Regions from separate parts of the Vibrio sp. YIC-376 genome, predicted to be linked through region 3. Evidence: predicted binding sites of a transcription regulator. Region 3 holds the regulator's gene; each other region holds the start of a gene.

Region 1 (8,257 bases), on a different contig from region 3:
TTGCTTGAAGGGCTTAAAATGGTATTTAAAGAGGCCTTGGAAGATGGCGACTTTGAATTTTTGGAAGATAAGTGGTTAAAAGTTGCGATTAAAGACTTGAACTTAGCATGGTATATCAGCTATCAAGATGAAATATTAGTCGTAGCTGAAAAAGCAGTTCAGGAAGATGTGAGTTTTAGTGGTAATCTAAACGACCTAGTACTGATTGCTGGTCGTAAAGAAGACCCTGACACGCTGTTCTTCCAACGTCGCCTTTCTATAGAAGGTGACACTGAGCTTGGCTTAGAAGTGAAAAACCTGATGGACAGTGTCGACTTAGAGCAGCTACCAAAAGCAATGCAAGTAGCGCTGAACCAACTGGCTGACTTTGTCCAAAAAGGGGTTCAAGAGCCTGCACAACAACCCGGAGTAGCGAATGCTTATTCGAACTGAAGCCCCTGCGGACATTCTTACTATTGACCGCTTATTGAAACACGCATTTCCAACGGATGCAGAAGCCAATTTGGTAATGCGTTTACGTGAGAACGGCAAGCTTACCTTGTCGCTGGTGGCGTGTACGGATGAAGGCGAGGTAATTGGTCATGCTTTGTTTAGTCCAGTTACATTAAATGGTGAAGATTTGTTATGGCAAGGGCTTGCACCATTGGCTGTTCATGAGGATTATCGCCGTCAAGGTATCGGTGCCGAATTGATTAAAGAAGGCTTCGAAACCTTACGCGTTTTTGGTTATCCAGTGTGTGTCGTCCTTGGGGATTCAGACTACTATGCCCGTCAAGGTTTTAAAGCCAGCGAAGAGATGGGATTTGAATGCGCTTGGGAAGTGCCAGATGGTGCATTTCGAGTTGCAGAGTTAGTCGAAGGCCAATGCGCAGGACTTTCTGGACGTATTGAGTATTCACCAGAGTTCTCAGAGTTATAAGCAATAAAGCAGCCAGTTTACATGAGCTGGCTGTATTCTCGTTCCATCAAACATTAAAGTGAATAGATTTTTCTCTTACTTTCGATTCCCAACTCTTATCACTATCCTTCCTAACTTTCTCAGACCACTTCTTATAGACTCAAATAATCGAGGTTATTGGGTATCGCTACCATTATTTGATAGTATTGCCTGGTTCAAACAGGTGACGAAAAATGTCGATTAACGAGAAACAGTATTTACATGAGATGGGGATCAGCACTTGGGAGTTGATTCATCCAGATAGATTAGCCGGCTATCATTCGCCAAAGATTGATTTGTCAAGTGCTTGCAAGCTTCTGTTGGTTTCCCCTGAGTGCCCGACGAACGAGTCTGTGATTCTGTTCGAGAAAATACTGAAGAGTATGAAGTTGACGCTCGACCAGTCCATGCATCTTGAACCAGAACGCTTATCTCAATTAGGGGAGCATCAGCTGGAGTGGGTGTGGTTTGCAGGTAGTGAAGCGAAAGCATGTGAAAACACCAAGCAACTGATTTCTCCGTTGCTGCAAGAAATAGATGGTAATAATGAACAAAAACGCGCGCTTTGGCAGCAAATTTGTTCTTACTCGTAACGCTGGTAATCATCTCAGTTTGGGCGTGTAAATAAGACATGTCCCGAGCTTGGTTTTAATAGGTTAGATCATGACGATTGAAATTATCCCAATGCGTGTTGAGCATATGGATCAAGTTTGGCAAATTGAGCAGCAAGCTCATTCTCACCCGTGGGCTGAGTCGTTAATCCGTGACTTATCAAGTCGAGGGGCTTGTCATCATGTGATGCTAGAAGGAGAAGTGGTTCTCGGCTATTTCTATGCGCAGAATATTGTCGGAGAAGTGACCTTGCTGAATATTGCGATTGCTCCTTCACAGCAAGGTAAAGGCCATGGACAAAAGCTATTGGATGCGTTTTTGGATCATTGTGAGCAAGTAAAAGCAGAAAGTGCTTGGCTTGAAGTCAGAGAAAGCAATCACGCCGCCATTCATATCTATGAGCAAGCGGGGTTCAATGAACTGGATCGCCGCTATAATTATTACCCTGCGAAAACAGGGAATGGTAAAGAAGATGCGATCATCATGAGTTATATCTTCTTTAATTAGCCATTACTCACTTCTCAAGGAAGTTGCCCCTAAAGCGATCTGTTGCCCCTAAAGCAATAATGAGCGAGAATACCGCGCAATATTGAATCTACAAAAAGCGTGTTTGCTCTTTAGCAAGCATTCAGACATCAAAGAAGACCAGTTTCATGTCAAATACACCTTTTCTAGGCGAAGTTTCTAAACGTAGAACGTTCGCTATTATTTCTCACCCGGATGCGGGTAAAACGACCATTACCGAAAAAGTACTTTTATTCGGAAACGCGATCCAAAAAGCAGGTACCGTTAAAGGTCGTGGTAATGCACAGCATGCAAAATCTGACTGGATGGAAATGGAAAAGGAACGTGGTATCTCGGTCACCACTTCTGTGATGCAGTTCCCATACAACAACTGTCTGGTAAACCTGCTGGATACTCCGGGACACGAAGACTTCTCTGAAGATACGTACCGTACACTAACAGCGGTAGACTCGTGTTTGATGGTTATCGACGCGGCGAAAGGTGTCGAGGATCGTACCCGTAAGCTGATGGAAGTAACGCGTCTTCGTGATACTCCAATCGTAACGTTTATGAACAAACTTGACCGTGACGTTCGTGATCCGATGGAAGTCTTAGACGAAGTAGAAAACGAATTGGGTATGATGTGCTCACCGATTACCTGGCCAATCGGCTGTGGTAAAGAGTTTAAAGGTGTGTACCACATCCACCGTGACGAGACGGTTCTGTATGAATCAGGTCATGGTCATGAGATTCAGGAAGTTCGTATCATCAAAGGTCTGGACAACCCAGAGCTGGATGAAAAAGTTGGTTCTGGTCTGGCTGAAAGCGTACGAGAAGAACTAGAACTGGTTATGGGTGCTTGCCCTGAGTTCGATTTGGATCTTTTCCTGACTGGTGAACTCACTCCGGTTTACTTCGGTACGGCACTAGGCAACTTTGGTGTTGACCACATGCTGGACGGTTTGACTGAGTGGGCACCTGCACCAAAAACTCGTCAAGCGGTTGAGCGTGAGGTTGAAGCAACAGAAGATAAGTTCTCTGGCTTTGTCTTTAAGATCCAGGCAAACATGGATCCAAAACACCGTGACCGTATTGCATTTATGCGTATCGTATCTGGCTGTTATAGCCAAGGTATGAAGATGAACCACGTTCGTATTGGTAAGCAAGTCAGTATTTCTGATGCGGTAACCTTTATGGCGGGGGACCGTTCTCGTGCAGAACACGCTTATGCAGGTGACATCATTGGTCTGCATAACCACGGTACAATCCAGATTGGTGATACATTCACACAAGGCGAATCTCTAAAATTCTCTGGTATTCCGAACTTTGCTCCGGAACTGTTCCGTCGTATTCGTTTGAAAGATCCATTGAAGCAGAAACAGCTACTGAAAGGTTTGGTTCAGCTTTCTGAAGAAGGTGCGGTACAGGTATTCCGTCCAGTGCAAAACAACGACTTGATCGTTGGTGCGGTGGGGGTGCTTCAGTTTGACGTAGTTGTGGCTCGTCTGAAGTCTGAGTACAACGTAGAAGCAATTTACGAAGGCGTAAACGTTGCAACTGCTCGTTGGGTTGAGTGTGCTGACGCGAAGAAATTCGATGAGTTCCAACGTAAGAACCAGTCAAACCTAGCACTTGATGGTGGCGATAACCTAACCTATATTGCACCGACTATGGTTAACCTGAACCTTGCGAAAGAGCGTTTCCCTGATGTTGAGTTCCGCGCTACTCGTGAGCACTAATCGACATTAATTGAACGCCGCTGTATAGCGACTGGATTTTAAAACGCCCTTGGCTATAGACTTAGTCAAGGGCGTTTTTACATCGGTAAGAATGGTCAGATACAGATATTGATAGGTATTGATAAGAGGAAGAAAAATGAATTGGTTTAAACGAGGGCTCCAGCGCTACGACGACTGGTGTAAAGAGATGGGACTAACGCCAGATCAAAAACGCAGCTGTGTGCCTTATCGAAAGGATCCTGCACATCAAAGTGAGGAGCAAGGCTCTGCGCGTCAATCTGCAGAAAGTGATAAAAAGTCTCAAGATGAAACTCTTTGATACGCATTGCCACTTTGATTTTGACGTGTTTCAGAATGATTTTGAGCGCAATCAACAACTCGCAAAAGAGCAGGGTGTAAGCAGAATCTTAATCCCTTCTGTTGGCCCATCAAACTGGTCCCGCATTCAAACCTTAGCAAAGCAAAACTCCCACTTATATTACGCGTTAGGTTTTCATCCTTATTTTCTTGAAGAAAACTTTGAGCAATATCTGTCGCAACTCGAGCAATATTTATCTTTGGGTCACCCACAGTGTGTCGCAATAGGCGAGTGCGGTTTAGATTTTGCGATCAATATTCCTCTTCCCCTTCAAGAAAAAGCACTTGAGATACAGTTTGAGTTGGCCAGACGTTTTGACCTGCCGGTGATTCTGCATAGCAGAAAAGCGCACAATCGACTCATTCAAATGGTCAAAGCAGCGAAGTTGCCAAGAGGCGGTGTTTTGCATGCTTTTTCGGGCAGTTATCAGCAAGCGATGGAGTGGGTCAGATTAGGTTTTTTTATAGGTGTGGGTGGAACGATAACCTATCCGCGAGCCAACAAAACCCGCGATGCAATTCAAAAATTACCACTTGAAAACCTAGTTATTGAAACGGACGCGCCAGATATGCCTATACTTGGATATCAGGGGGAGCCAAATCACCCAGCAAAACTCATACATGTGTTCAATGAGCTTGTAGAACTGCGCTGCGGCGAAAAGCAATCGATTGCGTCTCAACTGTGGAAAAATAGCAATTTTGCCTTCTGTATCTGTGAATAGAATTCAAAGTTAGTGTTAAAAATAGAAAACGTTTTCCTTTTTAGTGTGAGGTGAATCACAAAGATTGGTGAATCAAATATGAATCTTATAGGAAAGTGTGAGGACGGCATTACTTTAATTCATTGTGCATGAGTATAATTGCCCCCGCTTTATAGCTCCATTTTGTTACACGCCAATAAATAACTTATAAGGAAGTCATAAACTATGAGCCTGTTTATGAGCCTAGTCGGTATGGTAGTGCTTCTTGCTATTGCATTTGCATTCTCATCTAACCGCAAAGCTATCAACTTTAGAACTGTGGGTGGTGCATTCGCTATCCAATTCGCATTAGGTGCATTTGTTCTTTACGTACCTTGGGGCCGTGATCTACTAAACGGTTTCTCTAGTGGTGTATCTAGCGTTATCAACTATGGTAACGACGGTTCATCATTCCTGTTCGGTGGTCTTGTTTCTAACAAGATGTTTGAAGTATTCGGTGGTGGTGGTTTCATCTTCGCATTCCGTGTTCTTCCTACACTGATCTTCTTCTCTGCTCTGATTTCAGTTCTGTACTACATTGGCGTTATGCAATGGGTTATCAAGATCCTTGGTGGCGCACTACAGAAAGCACTTGGCACTTCTCGTGCGGAATCAATGTCAGCAGCAGCTAACATTTTCGTAGGTCAAACTGAAGCACCTCTAGTCGTTCGTCCATTTGTTCCTAAAATGACTCAATCTGAGCTATTTGCGGTAATGTGTGGTGGTCTGGCTTCTGTTGCTGGTGGTGTACTAGCAGGTTACGCGTCAATGGGTGTACCGCTAGAATACCTAGTTGCGGCATCATTCATGGCAGCACCTGGTGGTCTACTTTTCGCTAAGATTCTTCACCCAGAGACTGATCAGCCTCACGAAAGTATCGAAGAAGCATTGGAAGGCGGTGAAGACAAACCTGTTAACGTAATCGACGCAGCAGCGGGCGGTGCGGCTTCTGGTCTACAACTAGCACTAAACGTAGGTGCAATGCTAATCGCATTCGTAGGTCTGATTGCTCTTATCAACGGTATGCTAGGTGGCATCGGCGGTTGGTTCGGTATGCCTCAACTGACTCTAGAGCTAATTCTAGGTTACGCGTTCTCTCCACTAGCATTCCTAATCGGTGTTCCATGGGCTGAAGCAGTAACAGCTGGTTCATTCATCGGTCAGAAAATTGTAGTGAACGAATTCGTTGCTTACTTGAACTTCACGCCTTACATCGGTGAAAACGCTCAAGTAATCGCGGCAACTGGCGAAGTGATGTCTCAGAAGACAACGGCTATCATCTCATTTGCACTATGTGGTTTTGCGAACCTTTCTTCTATCGCGATCCTACTAGGTGGTCTGGGTGGTCTAGCGCCAAGCCGTCGTCCAGATATCGCTCGCATGGGTGTTAAAGCAGTACTTGCTGGTACGTTGTCTAACCTAATGGCAGCGACAATTGCAGGCTTCTGCTTAAGCCTTGCAGCAATGTAATTAGAATCGGATCTTAATATATAGACGCCGTATTAAATTATGCCCTGTAGCAAGAAATTGCTGCGGGGCTTTTTTCGTTTTCAGGGCTGAAAATTTTTTAGTGCGTCAAATGTAAGGAACTTGGCTGACGAACTAGAGAATAGAAATCTGGAAATTTTGAGATACAAACCGTTTGCGCTCTATTTGGTGCTACAGTTTTGCGATGAATATCTATAATGTAGACATCACAAGGTGAACACAACCTAATCGATGGGTAAATGAATTACCCTGAAATTTTAGATAACACCGCAATCATAGATTGTTGTGCCATAGGCCAAATTGGTACTGTGCGGTGACAAGGATAGCAATTGGCATAAGAAATTTTCGCTGACTATGCCGAGTCTTCATGGAACCAAGTCCGTTCATAAATAGACTACTGAGCCATTTTTACGCAACCTCGACTCACTGATTATAGTTAGAGGCATGATGTAAGGCAGAGTAGTGAATTTTTTGAATATTGATCGGAGATAGAAATGAGCGATTTAAAAGCAGCTGCACTACGTGCACTTAAACTTATGGATCTAACTACGCTGAATGATGATGACACTGATGCAAAAGTGATCTCACTATGTCATGACGCGAAAACAGCAGTAGGCAACACTGCTGCAATCTGTATTTACCCTCGCTTTATTCCTATTGCTAAGAAGACACTTCGTGAGCAAGGCACACCAGAGGTTCGCATTGCTACCGTTACTAACTTCCCACACGGAAATGACGACATCGAGATCGCAGTTGCTGAAACAAAAGCAGCGGTTGCTTACGGTGCAGACGAAGTTGACGTTGTTTTCCCATACCGTGCACTAATGGCTGGTGATGAGAACGTGGGTTTCGAGTTGGTTAAGCAATGTAAAGAAGCTTGTGGTGACATTCTTCTTAAAGTGATCATCGAAACGGGTGAGCTAAAAGAAGAAACGTTAATCAAGAAAGCATCTCAAATCTGTATCGAAGCAGGTGCTGACTTTATTAAAACTTCAACTGGTAAAGTGCCTGTAAACGCGACACCAGAATACGCTCGCATGATGCTTGAAGTTATTCGTGACATGGGTGTTGCGGAAACAGTTGGATTCAAACCAGCTGGTGGTGTACGTACTGCTGAAGATGCAGCGGCATACCTGGCAATGGCTGACGAAATCTTAGGTGATAACTGGGTTGATGCTCGTCACTACCGTTTCGGTGCGTCAAGCCTGCTAACGAATCTACTAAATACATTAGAAGTAACAGACGAGACTGCTGATCCAGCAGCTTACTAATTCTCTCTTCCTATTTGACGCCGCAGCGTTGTTGACTGCGTAAGTTCACCGGAGCGCCGGCCGCCCTAATAACATAGAGCCTCTATGCTCATAGGAATGAACTTACTTGTCGCCTAGCTGCAACGCCAAATAGTTTGAGAGTAGATAAAAACAAAGTCTGTTTGGTGGAACGGTGATATGCCGTTCCACATTACCTCTTTACCTTATAACCATCGCTATCTTTAGCGTGGGAGGATCTAATGTATTTACCACAAGAAATCATTCGTAAAAAACGTGACGGCGAAGTTCTTTCTGCTGACGAAATCAATTTCTTCATTCAAGGTGTAGCAAACAACACAGTATCTGAAGGTCAGATCGCGGCTTTTGCTATGACTATTTTCTTTAATGAAATGACGATGGAAGAGCGTATTGCACTGACTTGTGCTATGCGTGATTCTGGCATGGTTATCGACTGGAGCCACATGAACTTTGGCGGCCCGATTGTTGATAAACATTCAACTGGCGGTGTTGGCGATGTTACTTCTCTCATGCTTGGCCCAATGGTGGCGGCTTGTGGTGGTTTCGTACCAATGATCTCTGGCCGTGGCCTTGGTCATACGGGGGGAACGC
Region 2 (8,257 bases), on a different contig from region 3:
AAGGGCGCAGACAGCCCATGTGAAATTCACCCGGGTTATAAAAGTTGAGGATCTCGCCACGGTCATCAACACCACGGGTTAAATCATCAACAATCTTGCGTAACTGGTCGATATGACCGCCATCTGGCTTCGCCCATGCACGACCTTGAACACCGTATACACGGCCCATGTCGTCTTCGCCTTTACGGTAAGGATTACTCAGCCAAGCATCATTCTCGTTAGCGTTGGCATCCCAGGTTTTGGTGCCCAATTTACGGAAATCTTCCGCGTTGTCATAACCGCGAATGTAGCCCAATAGTTCCGCAACTGCGGCTTTCCAAAAGCTTTTGCGTGTGGTTACCAATGGGAATTGATTGTTCGCAACATCGTAGGTTAAATCCGCGTTGATAACAGTCAGGCAACGCTTGCCTGTACGCTCATTTTCAACCCAAACACCTTGGTCAACGATGCGCTGACACAAATCTAAATACTGTTTCACACCAATACCCTACTTCTTTTTCACTTGAGCTTTATCTTGGTAAAGACCACGTTTGTACGCCCAAACCATCATGAGAATTCCCAACACGATCATCGGAGTAGACAGGATCTGTCCCATTGAAATAAAACCACTAAACAGACCAAGCTGAGCATCCGGTTCGCGCAAGAACTCGACCAGGAAGCGGAATGTACCATATCCAGCTAAAAATAGCCCTGATACCGAGCCTAATGGACGTGGTTTTTTGATGAACCAGTTCAAGATAAAGAACAACACCACGCCTTCCAGCGCCATTTCGTATAACTGAGAAGGATGACGAGGTAGCGGACCACCATTAGGGAAAACAATCGCCCATGGAACATCGGTCACACGACCCCAAAGTTCGCTGTTCATGAAGTTGCCCAGACGTCCCATTCCTAATCCGAATGGTACGAGTGGTGCGATAAAGTCCGCTACGCCAAAGAAGGTACGACCATTTTTACGTGCGTACCAGATCATGGCGGTAATCACGCCCAACAAGCCACCGTGGAATGACATACCACCGGTCCAGACTTTGAAGAGATATAAAGGATCGTCCAGGAACAACTCAAAGTTGTAGAAAATCACATAGCCAACTCGGCCACCGATCACTACGCCAAGGAAGCCTGCAAATAGCAAGTCTGAGACTTGTTCACGTGTCCAGCCACTATTTGGCTTGTCTGCGCGACGATTAGCCAGCCATAAAGCAAATATAAAGCCGACTAGGTACATCAAGCCGTACCAGCGAATTGAGACCGGACCAAAGGAGATTAAAACCGGATCAATATTGGGAAATTCAATGTATCCCTGAGACATAAATCATTCTCTTCTTACTACAAATAAACGGATGGAAGTTACAGCAGCATTGTTGCAGCAATAAAAATCAGAAATACTGAGAAGACTTTTTTCAATACTGCTGTCGGGAGATTAGTCGCCAACTTAGCACCAACTTTTGTTGTCAGCATCGACGTCATGACGATCGCTAATAAAGCAGGAAGGTAAACATAACCAACACTATACGGTGGCAAATTCTCTACTTTATAACCATGTAAGATAAAACCGATCATACCAGAAATTGCTATCACACAGCCGCATACGGATGAGGAGCCGACGGCTTTTCGCATTTCGATACCGTGTTTATTGAGGAAAGGGACGGACAGCGACCCACCGCCAATACCAGCAAGACTCGACACGACGCCAATTCCAGTTCCATACATAATGGTAACCGGGCTACTCGGCATTGGCTTGGAATCAGTCACTTTAATCGAACGGAACATTTGTACCGCCAAAAGCAGCACAATCACGCCGAAAACTTTTGGCAAATATTGAGTGGGGATCCATTCGGCCAAGCTCGCTCCAACAAAGCCGCCTATCACAACACCAGGCATTAACCACTTCACCACAAACATATCGACATTCCCAAGCTTTAGGTGATGCATTGCAGATGAGCCCGATGTGATGATGATACTCGCCAATGATGTGGCAAGTGCGATGTGCATACTCATTTCTGGGGATATTCCGGCCAGAGGCAGAAGATACACTAAAGCCGGAACTACGATTAACCCACCGCCAATACCAAGCAGACCGGCCATCACACCTACAAAAGCGCCTAATGCCAGCAATAACAAAAATAGAGAGAGGGTCACGATTACCTACTTCTTACCTGCCCGAATAAAGCCAGCAAAACCTTGTTGGATAAAGAAATCATGCATCATCTCATGAATTTCCTGTCCATATGAAAGTGTCATAGCTTGTTCCGCTAATTTTTTTAGTTCTTCTTGTTGGCTATGACGAATTAAATACTTCACCTTAGCCACATTAGATGTGTTCATACTTAGGGTGCGATAGCCTAAGCCCAGTAGCAAAAGCGATCCAAACGGATCTCCGGCTAACTCACCACAAATGCAAACCGGTACATGGTATTGCTCACAGACATCATGAATTTGTTTCAAGGCCAGCAATACTGCTGGATGCATAGATTCATAGACATCTGCAACGCGCGAATTGTTCCGATCAACGGCTAATAAATACTGCGTTAAATCGTTCGTACCGACAGAAACAAAATCCACACGGTGCGCAATAGTAGGCAGTAGATACACCATTGAAGGTACTTCAATCATAACGCCGATTTTAGGCATTAGAATTCGCTCATCAAGCAGCACTGTCTCAGTGTATGCCTGATTGATCAAAGTAATTGCATCATCCAGTTCCTTCACTCCAGATACCATTGGTAGCAGAATGTCCAGATTTCCGCTCTCGGCACTTGCCCTTAGCATAGCCCGTAACTGGATAAGAAAGATGTCCGGATGATCCAGAGTAAAACGGATCCCACGCCAGCCCAAAAATGGATTGTCTTCTTCTATCGGCAAATAAGGCAATGGCTTATCACCACCGATATCCAGTGTGCGCATGACAACACGTTGATTCTGATAACTGTTCAATATCGCTCGGTACTGATGATACTGCTCATCTTCAGATGGAAAGTGATGCTGAAGTAAAAATGCAATTTCCGTGCGATATAAACCAACACCATCAACGCCGGTATTAATCGCGATATTGCTGTCGGCACTGAGACCCGCGTTTAACATCACTGCCACTTTATGATTATCTTGAGTAATCGCAGGTAAGGCGAGATCCTTGTTCACCATCGCGGTCAACTCAGATTCTTCGCTGACTAAGCTACGGTATTCACGTAACAGTTGGCGATTCGGCTCGAGGAAAATCTCACCGGTATACCCATCAACAATACCCAGTTTTCCATTGACCACGTCGGTATTGATGTTTGCCCCCATGACAGCAGGGACGCCCAGAGCACGTGATAAGATGGCTGCATGAGAGTTAACACCACCTTCCAGAGAGACTACCGCCAACAAGTATTCTTTAGGAACTGATGCCAATAACGTAGCGGTAAGCTCATTTGCTACCAGAATAATAGAGCGATCGATAGCAGAGTTTTCTTGCTCACTATTGTGCAAAAAGTAAAGTAAACGCTGGCCTAGTTCTCTGATATCCTGCGCACGTTCACGCATGTAGACATCTGACATACGCGCAAATCGATTCGAGTACGACTCAACAACCTGACGTAATGCCCAATCAGCCCTGTCCCCTTTCTCGATTTGCTTTTTCAGATCACCACGCAGCATCGGATCATTCAGCAAGTGAGTAAAAAGATCGAAGATAGCCAAAGCGTCTTTGTTAATTTCACTATCAAGCTTTTTACGCATCCGGCGAAAATCATTCAGTGCGCGCTCAATTGCCACCAGCAAGAGTTCATATTCCCGCTCTTTGTCCAACGTTGAAGCAGGAAAGACATCTGACAAACTAGGCTGAGTATTATCAAACCAAAATTCACCTATCGCCACACCTGTAGAAGCCGGTAAGCCTTTTAGTACCGTGGGTTTGGAGGCCAATTGCCAGTGACCAAGACTTTGCGCATGCGCAATGATAACCGCTAACTGAGCCGACAACGTGACGAGGAATGACTCTTCCATTTCACTGAACAAACGCGGCGTTTTCTGTTGTATGACGAGGACACCCAAAACTTGTTTGCGGTGAATAATCGGTGTAGCAAGAAAAGAGTGGTAAATTTGTTCGCCGAGTTGAGGAAAGAACTTAAACTCTGGATGTTTTGAGGCTTCGGCAAGGTTGAGCGGCTCAGCACTGCGTTTTACGAGGCCAACCAAACCTTCATTGAAGTTGATATGTATACTATCACCTTCAAAAATCAGGCCTTGAGTAGCCATAAGCTCAAGGCGTTGCATTTCTTCATTGGCGAGGTAAATCGTACAGCACTCTGTGCGAAGGGCAATACAAGTCTCCTTAACCAATACATCGAGTGCCAGATGAACATCTTCAACTCTGGAGACTTTTTCAACTATTTCCCTTAGCTGGCTGAGCATGACTATCCTCTACGTTGCTTTTTTCTTTTCCCTTTCGTTTTTCTTTCTCGAAAAGGCATGGCTAAAGAAGCAAACTCTTTCATTGCACGACGATAAACGTCTCGCTTAAAAGATACCACTTGCCTGACGGGGTACCAATAACTTACCCAACGCCAACCATCAAATTCAGGGGATTTCCCACGTTGCATATTGATGCATGACTCATCGCATTCCAATCGCAACAGAAACCATTTCTGTTTTTGGCCGATACAAACAGGCTTAGAGTCCCAACGCACCAATCGCTTTGGTAGTTTATATCTTAACCAATGACGACTTGTTGCAATGATCTTAACGTCTTTTTTCGTTAAACCGACTTCTTCATATAACTCCCTGAACATCGCCTGCTCAGGGGTTTCACCTTCGTCAATTCCACCTTGTGGAAATTGCCATGAGTGTTGCCCGTATCGTTTAGCCCAGAAGACCTGACCATGGTTATTACATATTACAATACCAACATTAAGTCGGTAACCATCGCCATCTATCACTGGCTAACCTCTATGAATAATTTTTTATTACCGTGATTTTTCCACATATCCCCATTACTAGCAAACTTACTGATGTGATATGAGCAAGATTTATTACTTTTCCACTAACATTGGATATCTTTTAGCCTATAAATACTTTATCAACACAAGACTGAGACATTGCCCACATTTATTCACCTTTTCTGTGAATAACTTTGTGAAGAATTCACTAACAGTACATATTTTTGTTCAAAACCTTTTTCCTATAACTATTTAAATAATAGGCAATAAGAAAATAATTTACTGATAAATATGAATTTTATTTTTAAATTAATGATAAAAAGATCTTCTGAAGACTGATGATCTTTTCATCAAACTCAGATCGGTCAAAGATCCACCAACCACTAATTTATCCACACCCCATCAGTAGAAGTTCATGTCATTACGATAAAATCAAGCCTAAATTCTGTATAAAACACCTGTTTATTCATCCACCCCTCTTTTGAATCCACTTCTAAACACCCTTACTTGTGGATAAGTTATGGATTGATCATTCTTAATCCATCCGGATGAAATCTTGAACAGTAGATTTTGTTGTAATTTGTTAAACTACATTTTTTAAACCGATACGTAGTCATTATGAAACCAGAACCACAGACAGAAGCGGAACTGATGGAGCGTGCCCACGATATTGCTGGCCTTAGTTTTGCCGAACTCGCAGAAGAAGCTGGCATGATCGTTCCTGAAAATTTAAAACGTGATAAAGGCTGGGTCGGTCAACTACTTGAATGGCATTTAGGTGCACCAGCTGGCAGTAAGCCCCAACAAGACTTTTCTAAACTGGGGATTGAATTAAAAAGCATTCCCGTTGGTTATTCAGGTCGGCCATTAGAAACGACTTTCGTCTGCGTAGCACCTTTAACTGGAGTTCAAGGGCTTACATGGGAAACAAGCCATGTACGCAATAAATTATCCCGTGTTCTTTGGGTACCGGTTGAAGGAGAGAGAGAAATCCCACTTGCGGAACGTCGCGTTGGTAGCCCACTTATCTGGTCACCGGATGAAGAAGAGGAGCGCATCTTACGTAACGACTGGGAAGAATTAATGGAAATGATCGTGCTTGGACAGTTTGATCAAATTTCCGCCAGACACGGAGAAGCACTCCATCTGCGACCAAAAGCAGCTAATGCAAAAGCTCAAACTGAAGCGTACAGTTCAAACGGTAAACCCATAAAAACCTTACCAAGAGGTTTCTACCTTAGAACACAATTTACTGAGCAAATCCTTTTAAAACATTACATCAACACACCATCAGAGTGACATGGTTTCTCAGCTATTTAGTGTGTGATGAGTGATAACTCAATATCACAATATGAGGCTACACCATTATCGTTACCGCACTCATCGTACGTATTGTGCAGCCTCAAATACGCTTTCTCGAACCCCAACCTGAGCAGTTCCTCTTTCACCAATTCTAATGATCCGTAATGGATAGGATCCTCACCGTCTTTTATTGGCTCCAGTTGATGTTTGTACTCCACTGCTAGCAAATAGTCAGAGACATCAGAACAACCTATAACAAAGACTCTAGGCATTTGATAGCTGTTTTTATGTTGACCATGTAACCACATGTCCAATTGATGTTTCTGCATGATCCACCTCCTTAACAACTCGTTTTAAGTGTAGTTAGGGTATGAATAGCTTTCGAGTCACCTGGATGCTTAAACGCAAATCATTTGCGAGAGAGCCCAAAAATCCCCTATATTGGGATGACTTACTAAGTTGGCAATTCTGCAAGGAAGTGAAATGCAATACACCAAACTACCGCACTCCTCTCTCGAGATCAGTAAAATCTGTCTTGGAACGATGACTTTCGGTGAACAAAACACAGAAAAGGAAGCGTTTGAACAGCTCGATTTTGCTCTTGATCATGGCGTGAACTTCATCGATACCGCTGAGATGTATCCAGTTCCACCAAATGCGGACACTCAAGGTTTGACTGAGCAATACATAGGAAACTGGCTGGCAAAATCAGGCAAACGAGAAAAAGTTGTTCTGGCCACCAAAGTAGCCGGGTCACGTACCCTGCCTTATATCCGTGAAAATATGAGCCTGAACCGTCGCAATATCCACGATGCGATTGATTCAAGTCTTGAAAGACTCCAAACAGACTACGTTGACCTATACCAACTCCATTGGCCACAACGCCAAACCAACTGCTTTGGTCAACTCAATTATCCATACCCAGACAAACAAGAAGAAGTCACATTAATCGAGACACTGGAAGCGCTTACCGAGCTCGTAAACGCAGGTAAAGTTCGATATATCGGCGTATCAAATGAAACGCCATGGGGCGTAATGTCACTGCTCCGTTTAGCAGAAAAGCACGACTTACCACGCATTGTCTCTATTCAGAACCCTTATAACCTGCTTAACCGAAGCTTCGAAGTGGGTCTATCTGAAATTAGCCACTACGAAGGCGTGCAGCTGTTGGCCTACTCACCTTTGGCATTTGGCTGTTTGAGTGGTAAATATCTCCATGGCGCAAGACCTGAAGGCGCTCGCTGTTCGAAGTGGGAGCGTTTTGCTCGTTACTTTACTCCTCAAGGTGTTAAAGCCACCGAAGCCTATGTCAATTTGGCGCGAGAACATGGCTTAGATCCAGCACAAATGGCACTTGCGTTTGTGAATCAGCGTCCGTTTGTGGCTGCAAATATCATCGGGGCGACAAACCTAGACCAGCTAAAAGCAAATATCGACAGCATTGATCTTCAACTCAGCGATGAACTCCTAACAGAGATTCAGGCGCTCAGTACGATTTATTCTAATCCTTGTCCGTAAACTCAAACGGGCTGACCTTCAAGGCCAGCCCGTTTGAACTATTTGAAACTAATCAGTTTTGTTGCCTAATTTACAGCGTGCTGAACACAAGTCGAGTTTACCAATAGCAAAATAGACGAGTCCAACACGCTATAAATTACGTCGGTATTCGCGCACTTAAAACACGACGAAGGTGACGAACTCGACGTTCTACTTTTACAGTATCTGGAACACTTACTCGTGTTGAACGACCTTCCGCATCCAGACCAATATCCTTCAGCAAGTGCACATTAGTCCACGGAATATCATGGGCAGAGCGGCGTACTTTTCGTTGCCATTCTTTTTCTTCACGTTTTAGATCCGCTTTTAAAAGCAAAGTTGCAAGTTTCAAGTAAATTGAGTGACGCATAATTTTCTCCAATTAACGATAAAGTTCGACCGGGAAAAATAGTGCGCAGAGAAACAGACTGTTCTGTGATACTAAGCCGCCATTTTTCCGCAGCCTAGTAATAAATAAGATAGGTTACGGGTTAATTTTATCT
Region 3 (8,257 bases):
GCACACTGGTTGCTGAAATCCACGGTAAGATTGAAACCATTGGTGGTTACAGTATCCGTGCTCGAGCCGCTGAGCTACTTGATGGCTTAGGGTTCAGTCAGGAACAAATGAGCTGGAGTCTGACTCAGTTTTCTGGTGGCTGGCGTATGCGCCTCAATCTGGCTCAAGCGCTGCTTTGTCGCTCTGATTTACTGCTGCTCGATGAACCGACCAACCACTTGGATTTAGATGCGGTAATGTGGTTAGAGCGCTGGTTACAAAACTATCCGGGTACGCTTGTCCTGATCTCGCACGACCGAGATTTCCTCGATCCAATCGTTGGGCGCATCATTCACATTGAAAACCAGCAATTAAACGAATACACAGGTAACTATTCATCGTTCGAGAACCAACGAGCGCAGAAAATGATTCTACAACAAGCGATGTACCAGAAGCAGCAGAAACAGATGTCGCATATGCAAAGCTACATCGACCGCTTCCGCTACAAAGCATCCAAAGCTCGTCAGGCACAAAGCCGCATTAAAGCTCTGGAACGAATGGAGAAAGTGTTACCTGCACAGTTTGATAACCCATTCAGTTTTGAGTTCCGTCAACCGGCGGCGCTGCCAAACCCAATCATGATGATGGATGACGTCTCTGCGGGTTACGGCGACAATTTAATTCTGGAAAAAATTCGCCTTAACCTCGTTCCGGGTAGCCGAATTGGTCTTCTAGGCCGCAACGGCGCGGGTAAATCAACGCTGATCAAATTGCTTTCCGGAGAACTGAAAGCACAAGGTGGCGATCTGACCTACTCACAAGGGGTGAAGATTGGTTACTTTGCTCAGCATCAACTAGAAACTCTGCATCCTGAAGAAACGCCGCTGCAGCACATGATGCAAATCGCCCCCGATCAAACCGAACAACAGCTGCGTGACTACTTAGGTAGCTTCGGTTTCCAAGGTGATAAAGCCCTGGAAAAAGTGGCCCCGTTCTCAGGTGGTGAAAAAGCACGTCTGGTATTGGCATTAATCGTTTGGCAAAAACCAAACCTATTGTTACTCGATGAGCCTACCAACCATCTGGACTTGGATATGCGTCAAGCGCTGACCATGGCACTGCAAACTTTCGAAGGCGCGATGGTGATTGTCTCGCACGACCGCTACCTGCTGCGTGCCACAACCGATGACTTGTACCTTGTTCATGATCGCCAAGTTGCTCCATTTGATGGTGACTTAGTTGATTACTACAAATGGCTTACTGAGCAGCAAAAAGCAGAGCGTAAAGAAGCGCAAGCGGCACAACCTGCCAAAGATTCAGCCAACAGCGCTGCTGCAAAAAAAGAGCAGAAACGTCGCGAAGCAGAATTTCGTAAACAAACCGCACCAATTCGCAAAACGCTGACACAATTAGAAAATAAAATGGATAAGTTAGGTGTAGCACTAGCAAAAGCTGAAGAACAATTGGCGGATAACTCACTTTATGAAGCCGAAAATAAAGCTAAACTAAATGAAGTGTTGGCACTTCAGGCATCGAGCAAGTCGGAGCTTGAAGAGGTAGAAATGGAATGGATGTCTGCTCAGGAAGAACTGGAGCAGATGGAGCTCGAGTTTAACCAATGACAGATAAACACGCGGAATACACTCTTACCTTAGAACACCTGTGGCAGTTCAGTCTGCAGTTTTATGGCGTGCGAGAAGTAAAAGAAGCGTGTTTATCATTGCAAAACAATTATCACGGGAACGTGAATCTGCTACTGCTGCTCCGTTGGCTTGACGAGCAGCAGCTCATTTTCCAAGAAAAAGACTGGCATCTGGTACAGAGCTGTCTTGGTCGCAGTGAAACGTTACTGCACTCTTTTCGCGAACTAAGACGTCATCTCAAGTCGCAAGTAAACGATGCGTTATATCGCGAGACCTTGCAGTTTGAACTGCAACTCGAGAAGCAACAGCAATCCGACTTGGTGAACTGCATCAACTCCCTAACCCTGATTAAGAATGATGGCGATCCGCTCACGCTCAGATATTGTCGCCAGCTAGGTGGTGAGCACTTGCAGCATGCTTTTGCTATCCCAGTGCCAAACATTCACCCGCCCAAACATCCATAAATCGCCATAAATAACTTGGAAAGCTGACTATTCCACTGCGTAGTTGTCCTTGAACTTACGCCAGTGACTACGCTCTGAATCCTGCATCTTAAAGTCATTTGGGTATAAAATACCTATACTATGTAAAGGATTATATTAATAAGTCCTCCTATGGATGTCGGAGGGCGTATAAGAGCAGTTAGGTATGACACAATTTTTTGCAGCCGCAGGGATGAAAAACCCGCACCTTCAGACCCTTCTCCCACGCTTTATTCGTAAAAAAGCGCTGTTTACTCCTGTCTGGCAGACGCTGGATACCGAGGATGGTGACTTTCTCGATCTTGCCTGGAGTGAAGATCCAAACAAAGAACCCGCTCAACACAAACCAATCTTCATCCTGTTTCACGGCTTAGAAGGCTGCTTCTACAGTCCTTATGCCAATGGATTAATGAATGCCTTTGCTCAATCGGGCTGGATCTCTGTGATGATGCACTTTCGTGGCTGCAGTGGTAAACCAAACAAAAAGGCCCGTGCGTACCATTCCGGTGAGGTAACGGATGCGCGTTATTTCCTGGAGCATCTTGAGCAACGTTTTCCGCATAGTCCCAAAATCGCGGTTGGCATTTCCCTTGGTGGCAATATGCTGGCGAACTATCTGGCGCAATACAGAGATAACCCCATCCTGAAAGCGGCAGCCATAGTGTCCGCGCCACTCGATTTGGCCGCCTGTGCTAACCGAATTGAACAAGGTTTTTCCAAAGTATATCGACGTTATTTACTCTCATCACTCAAACGTAACGCCTTACAAAAGCACACACTACTCCATGGTGAACTGGCGCTCTCTTACAACTCCATCAAACGCGTAACGCGCTTACAAGAGTTTGACGATTTGATCACCGCGCCACTGCACGGTTTTAAAGATGCTCATGATTATTACACCCAGTGTTCTGGCTTGAGTAAGTTGCAGAAAATCAAGCTGCCAACCCTGATTATTCATGCCAAGGACGATCCATTTATGACCGATGAAGTCATTCCAAAATTCGTCCTGCCAGATAACATCGACTATCGCTTGTATGAACATGGCGGTCATGTCGGTTTTATCTCTGGCTCCGCGTTAAAGCCGAAGTTCTGGCTGGAAGAAGCACTGCCCTCCTACTACCAGTGCATCGCTGCCGGTCACCTTTCTGCTGTTTCAAAACGTAAGACACAGTAAACTGGGGACCCATCATAAAATTTCGAGGTATTTATGATCATTCCTTGGCAAGACATTGCGCCGGATACGCTGGAAAATCTGATTCGTGAATTCGTTCTTCGTGAAGGGACGGATTACGGCACGGTAGAAGTCTCCCTGCAAGATAAGATCGATCAGGTAAAGTCACAACTAGAAAAAGGTGAAGCAGTCATTGTGTATTCTGAGCTGCATGAAACTGTAGATATTCAAAGAAAAGCAAAGTATTAGACTCTTCACATTTTACCGTACCCCAGTCGATGACAAGGCGTTGTTACGTGCTATAGTGGGTTATCAATTGTGCAGTAGACACCTGCTGCACCTTAAAGGAAAAACTTTCGACAAGGTTTGTCATGTCAGCTAAACACCCAATTATTGCGGTTACCGGTTCATCTGGTGCCGGAACAACTACTACATCTGAAGCCTTCCGTAAGATGTTCAACATGATGAACGTCAAACCGGCATGGGTTGAAGGTGACAGCTTCCATCGCTTTACTCGCCCGGAAATGGATATCGAAATTCGAAAAGCACGCGAACAAGGCAGACACATCAGCTACTTTGGTCCACAAGCCAATGACTTTCCTGGCCTGGAAAAGTTTTTCCATCAGTACGGCGAAAACGGTACTGGTAGCATACGCCGTTATCTGCACACATTCGATGAAGCCGTACCATACAATCAGATGCCAGGGACTTTCACTCCTTGGCAAAATTTGCCAGAGAACAGCGATGTACTTTTCTATGAAGGGTTACATGGTGGCGTTGTAGATGGCGACGTGAACGTAGCTCAGCACGTCGATTTTCTGATTGGCATGGTACCGATTGTAAACCTGGAGTGGATCCAAAAGTTCGTGCGCGATACACGTGACCGTGGCCACTCACGAGAGGCCGTCATGGACTCCATCGTTCGCTCGATGGATGACTACCTGAACTTCATCACTCCACAGTTTTCACGTACTCATATTAACTTTCAGCGTGTACCGACGGTGGACACTTCAAACCCGCTCAACGCGAAAGGTATTCCGAGTTTAGATGAGAGTTTTGTGGTGATCCGACTTCGTGGTATCAAGAATGTCGATTTCCCATACCTTCTGGCCATGATTGATGGTTCGTTTATGTCACGCCACAACACCATCGTTGTACCTGGCGGAAAGATGAGCTTTGCGATGGAGCTGATCGTACGGCCTATCCTACAACAACTCATAGAAACAGGAAAAATTGGCTAAAAATCTCGCTTTCGTAGTGTTTACTTTTCATACCGTGATCATGTGCACAGTTTTGCGTACAAAATAGCAACCATGGCACGATTAAAATCAAGAAATAATCCTAGAAAAAGGATACTATTTCTTACCGAAACACAAGATAGCTTGCAGCATATAAAAAGTGCTCTTATTCTAGTAAACCTGATTCAGGCTTAGCTAAAATATGGATAGCGCAAGCGTACCCTGCAGAGGAAGTGAGATATTATGGTTCTAGGTAAACCTCAAACCGACCCAACATTAGAGTGGTTTCTTTCACACTGTCATATTCATAAGTACCCATCAAAGAGCACGCTAATTCACGCGGGCGAAAAAGCGGAAACCTTGTACTACATCGTTAAAGGTTCTGTTGCGGTTCTTATCAAAGACGAAGAAGGTAAGGAAATGATCCTTTCTTACCTAAACCAAGGTGACTTTATTGGTGAACTTGGTCTATTCGAGGAAGACCAAGAGCGTACAGCTTGGGTTCGAGCTAAATCTCCTTGTGAAGTGGCTGAGATTTCTTTCAAGAAATTCCGTCAGCTTATCCAGGTAAACCCAGACATCCTAATGCGTCTTTCTGCGCAGATGGCTCGTCGCCTTCAAGTAACTAGCCAAAAAGTGGGTGACCTAGCGTTCCTAGACGTAACTGGTCGTATCGCTCAGACGCTTCTGAACCTGGCAAAACAACCAGATGCGATGACTCACCCAGATGGCATGCAAATCAAGATCACTCGTCAAGAAATCGGTCAAATCGTTGGCTGTTCTCGTGAGACAGTAGGTCGTATCTTGAAGATGCTAGAAGAGCAGAACCTAATCTCTGCGCACGGTAAAACTATCGTAGTTTACGGTACTCGTTAATCTCTGATAAGAGTAACGTAAGTCAAATAAATCAAAGCCACCAATGGCAACATTGGTGGCTTTTTCTTTACAGATAAAAGTGAGTCAGTCTAGAGCCCCATTCCCAACGGCCTTAAGCAGCCATCGGGAATCGAGTTAACGTATTGAATTAACTATTCGTGCTCTCAAAGATTTTATCTGCAGAAGCAGCAACGAATCCTGGATAAAGTTCACCATTTGCCATTGGGTAACGTTTAGCAAATTCGTAGAAGCCACCTGGAATGATCTCAGAGCCTTCAGTAAAGTGAACAGGCACTTTATCAGCCATGGTGGAAGATTGCTCCAGCAAAACTTCTGGCGAGCCCTTAACTTCACCACCAGACTCGTTAATCACAAATCCAGCTTGACGTAAGTGATCATTCACTTCTTGCACTTCATTGTGCTGGTTCAACTGATTCACGCTAACCGTAAAGTGGTTTGCACCGTAACCATGTGCAGCAAGCCAGGACGCGTATTCGCTCTCTTTAGCCAGAGTCTGATAATCTGCAAAACTTAGGTCCCATAAACGGCCACCATGCAAAAATGCGCTGCCTGTCAGTTTCTCTGCATCTACTTGTGCCACCAGCTTCGCAACAATCGCTTGTAGCTCTGGAGAACACTCTTCTACTTTGAGCTCACTAATAAAGACTTTTGGCTGTTTTGGATCTGGGTGCTCGTAGTGCTTAGCAACGAGTTTCTTGCTTTCAAAGACATAATCACCACACGCTTCATAGCCAATCGCTAAAAATGGCTTAGCCAGCGTTTCAATGCCAAGAGGCTCAACATTAAATGTGCGTAAAGCAATATGGTCGTTAATTAAAGGTTCATCTTCCTGAAGAAGCTGATGAACTTTAGCAGCAGAAGGGCATAGACGTTGAATGTAGTCTTGCCATAGTGATTCAAATAACACATCGGGCGTCATAACGGCTCCTTGTTACGAGATGTAGGGATAAGATAAGAATGTTGGCGGCTCGTTCACAGCCTTAAAAGCTGTCCAGAATAATGAACGAGCAGCCACCAACCTGTGACGGAATATCAGTCAGTCTAAACACGCTTGTCTAAGTTTTTAATCACTTCACTAGTCAGCCAACGCACATTAATACTCCATACATCAGCAGTGCGCTGGCAAACTGAGCCACAGTACATTGCCGAGGCTCATATACTTCAAATTAAAGCGTTAAACCCGGGCTCAACGTTGCAGGTAGTTCAGTCGCGCTACCTTCCATAGATGCCATTGGGTAAGCACAGTAATCCGCTGCGTAATATGCGCTTGGACGAAGGTTACCTGATGCACCAGGACCACCAAATGGCGCGTCGCCACTTGCACCAGTCAATTGACGGTTACGGTTTACAATACCGGCACGAATGTGGTCTACAAAGTATTCCCACTCTTGGTCATTCGTTGAAACGAGACCAGCGGACAGGCCAAAGCGCGTGTCGTTCGCCAGTTCCACTGCCTTTTCCAGACCTTCGTAACGCACCAGCTGCAATAGCGGGCCGAAATACTCTTCATCAGGTAGCTCAGCAATATTAGTGACATCGATAATGCCCGGAGATACAAATGCCGCTTCCCCTGCTTTGGCTAAAACTAGACTCTCGCCGCCTAAAGACTGAAGATTTGATTGAGCATCCAGAATGAACTTCGCCGCTGCCACAGAAATTTGCGGCCCCATAAACGGCGCTGGCTCAGCGAACGGTTGATCAACACGAATGTTCTTCGTCGCTTCAACTAACTTAGTGATTAGCGCATCGCCTTTCTCTCCCAATGGCACGTACAGGCGTCGTGCACAGGTACAACGTTGGCCTGCACTGATGAATGCAGATTGAATGATGGTGTAGACCGTTGCGTCTAAATCGCCGTAGTTCTCAGAGATAACCATTGGGTTGTTGCCACCCATTTCCAGCGCCAGCATCTTGCCAGGTTGACCCGCGAATTGGCGATGTAGAATATGACCGGTGTTTGCACTACCAGTAAACAGTACGCCATCGATACCTTTCGCATCAGCCAGAGCAATGCCTGTCTCTTTGGCACCTTGAACCAGGTTAATCACGCCTTTAGGCAAACCCGCTTCTTCCCACAGCTTCATCGCCACCTCACCAGTCCAAGGTGTTTGTTCTGATGGCTTAAATACCACGGTGTTACCCGCCAAAATTGCAGGAACGATGTGACCATTTGGAAGGTGACCAGGGAAGTTATAAGGGCCGAATACTGCCATTACGCCTAGTGGACGATGGCGCAGGACTATCTGGTTGCCTGCAGCTTCACGTGTCGCTTCACCCGTGCGTTCATGATAAGCACGAATCGAAATTGCGATTTTACCAGCCATTGCAGCGGCTTCTGTGCGAGTTTCCCAAATAGGCTTACCCGTTTCTTTAGCGATCACTTCAGCAATCTTTTCGCTGTTTTCTTTTACTTTTTCTGCAAACGCAAGCACGATCGCTTCACGTTCTGCGAATGGACGATTTTTCCACTCCACAAAAGCAGCTCGAGCAGCGGCTACCGCTTGGTTAACCTGTTCAGCAGTTGCACCTTTACCTTGCCAAATCACTTCTTGGTTGTACGGAGACAGAGATGTGAACTCTTCACCCTGACCTTGTACCCACTCACCTGCAATCCAATGTGTCATTGTTACTATCCTTAAATTCTGTCTTCTATTACTGCGGTAGAAGGCGAACGAAGTCCCCTTCCTCTACCAATAGTGCGTCCGCAAGTTCTGGCGCAAGTACGACGCTCTTGCTCTCTGCGTCATACGCCGCTTTTGCCGCTGCGGCACGGAAGTTTTCGAATGATGAGTTACACATCAAGAAATCTTGTGTACTGTTGTGCGATGCGATTTTTACTCGAGCGCG

What was found. Region 3 encodes CRP, which controls carbon source genes, mostly activating them, when cyclic AMP is high. Its sites were predicted from a motif close to TGTGANNNNNNTCACA; they were not measured.
Region 1: WJM94_RS15140 (NupC/NupG family nucleoside CNT transporter) is a predicted target of CRP. The motif match lies at 4,916-4,931, and genes of this name have one in related genera.
Region 2: rppH (RNA pyrophosphohydrolase) is a predicted target of CRP. The motif match lies at 5,069-5,084, and genes of this name have one in related genera.

Annotation. Positions count from the first base shown of each region.
Region 1 is NZ_JBBWFK010000007.1:223,718-231,974, reverse strand. Features, by position in the region: gene ubiT (ubiquinone anaerobic biosynthesis accessory factor UbiT) at 1-432, shown strand, start outside; gene WJM94_RS15170 (GNAT family N-acetyltransferase) at 416-919, shown strand; gene WJM94_RS15165 (DNA polymerase III subunit psi) at 1,132-1,530, shown strand; gene rimI (ribosomal protein S18-alanine N-acetyltransferase) at 1,601-2,056, shown strand; gene prfC (peptide chain release factor 3) at 2,203-3,792, shown strand; gene WJM94_RS15150 (DUF5363 family protein) at 3,929-4,111, shown strand; gene WJM94_RS15145 (TatD family hydrolase) at 4,098-4,871, shown strand; gene WJM94_RS15140 (NupC/NupG family nucleoside CNT transporter) at 5,076-6,359, shown strand; gene deoC (deoxyribose-phosphate aldolase) at 6,872-7,648, shown strand; gene deoA (thymidine phosphorylase) at 7,888-8,257, shown strand, end outside.
Region 2 is NZ_JBBWFK010000006.1:46,466-54,722, forward strand. Features, by position in the region: gene WJM94_RS12615 (thymidylate synthase) at 1-478, opposite strand, end outside; gene lgt (prolipoprotein diacylglyceryl transferase) at 488-1,309, opposite strand; gene WJM94_RS12625 (sulfite exporter TauE/SafE family protein) at 1,348-2,139, opposite strand; gene ptsP (phosphoenolpyruvate--protein phosphotransferase) at 2,146-4,392, opposite strand; gene rppH (RNA pyrophosphohydrolase) at 4,395-4,916, opposite strand; gene mutH (DNA mismatch repair endonuclease MutH) at 5,535-6,215, shown strand; gene WJM94_RS12645 (DUF6482 family protein) at 6,233-6,547, opposite strand; gene WJM94_RS12650 (NADP(H)-dependent aldo-keto reductase) at 6,702-7,736, shown strand; gene WJM94_RS12655 (DUF1127 domain-containing protein) at 7,873-8,124, opposite strand.
Region 3 is NZ_JBBWFK010000023.1:13,643-21,899, forward strand. Features, by position in the region: gene WJM94_RS23075 (ABC transporter ATP-binding protein) at 1-1,601, shown strand, start outside; gene WJM94_RS23080 (TIGR02444 family protein) at 1,598-2,086, shown strand; gene WJM94_RS23085 (hydrolase) at 2,271-3,278, shown strand; gene WJM94_RS23090 (YheU family protein) at 3,312-3,524, shown strand; gene WJM94_RS23095 (phosphoribulokinase) at 3,647-4,516, shown strand; gene crp (cAMP-activated global transcriptional regulator CRP) at 4,757-5,389, shown strand; gene WJM94_RS23105 (DUF1338 domain-containing protein) at 5,538-6,329, opposite strand; gene astD (succinylglutamate-semialdehyde dehydrogenase) at 6,577-8,034, opposite strand; gene astA (arginine N-succinyltransferase) at 8,063-8,257, opposite strand, start outside.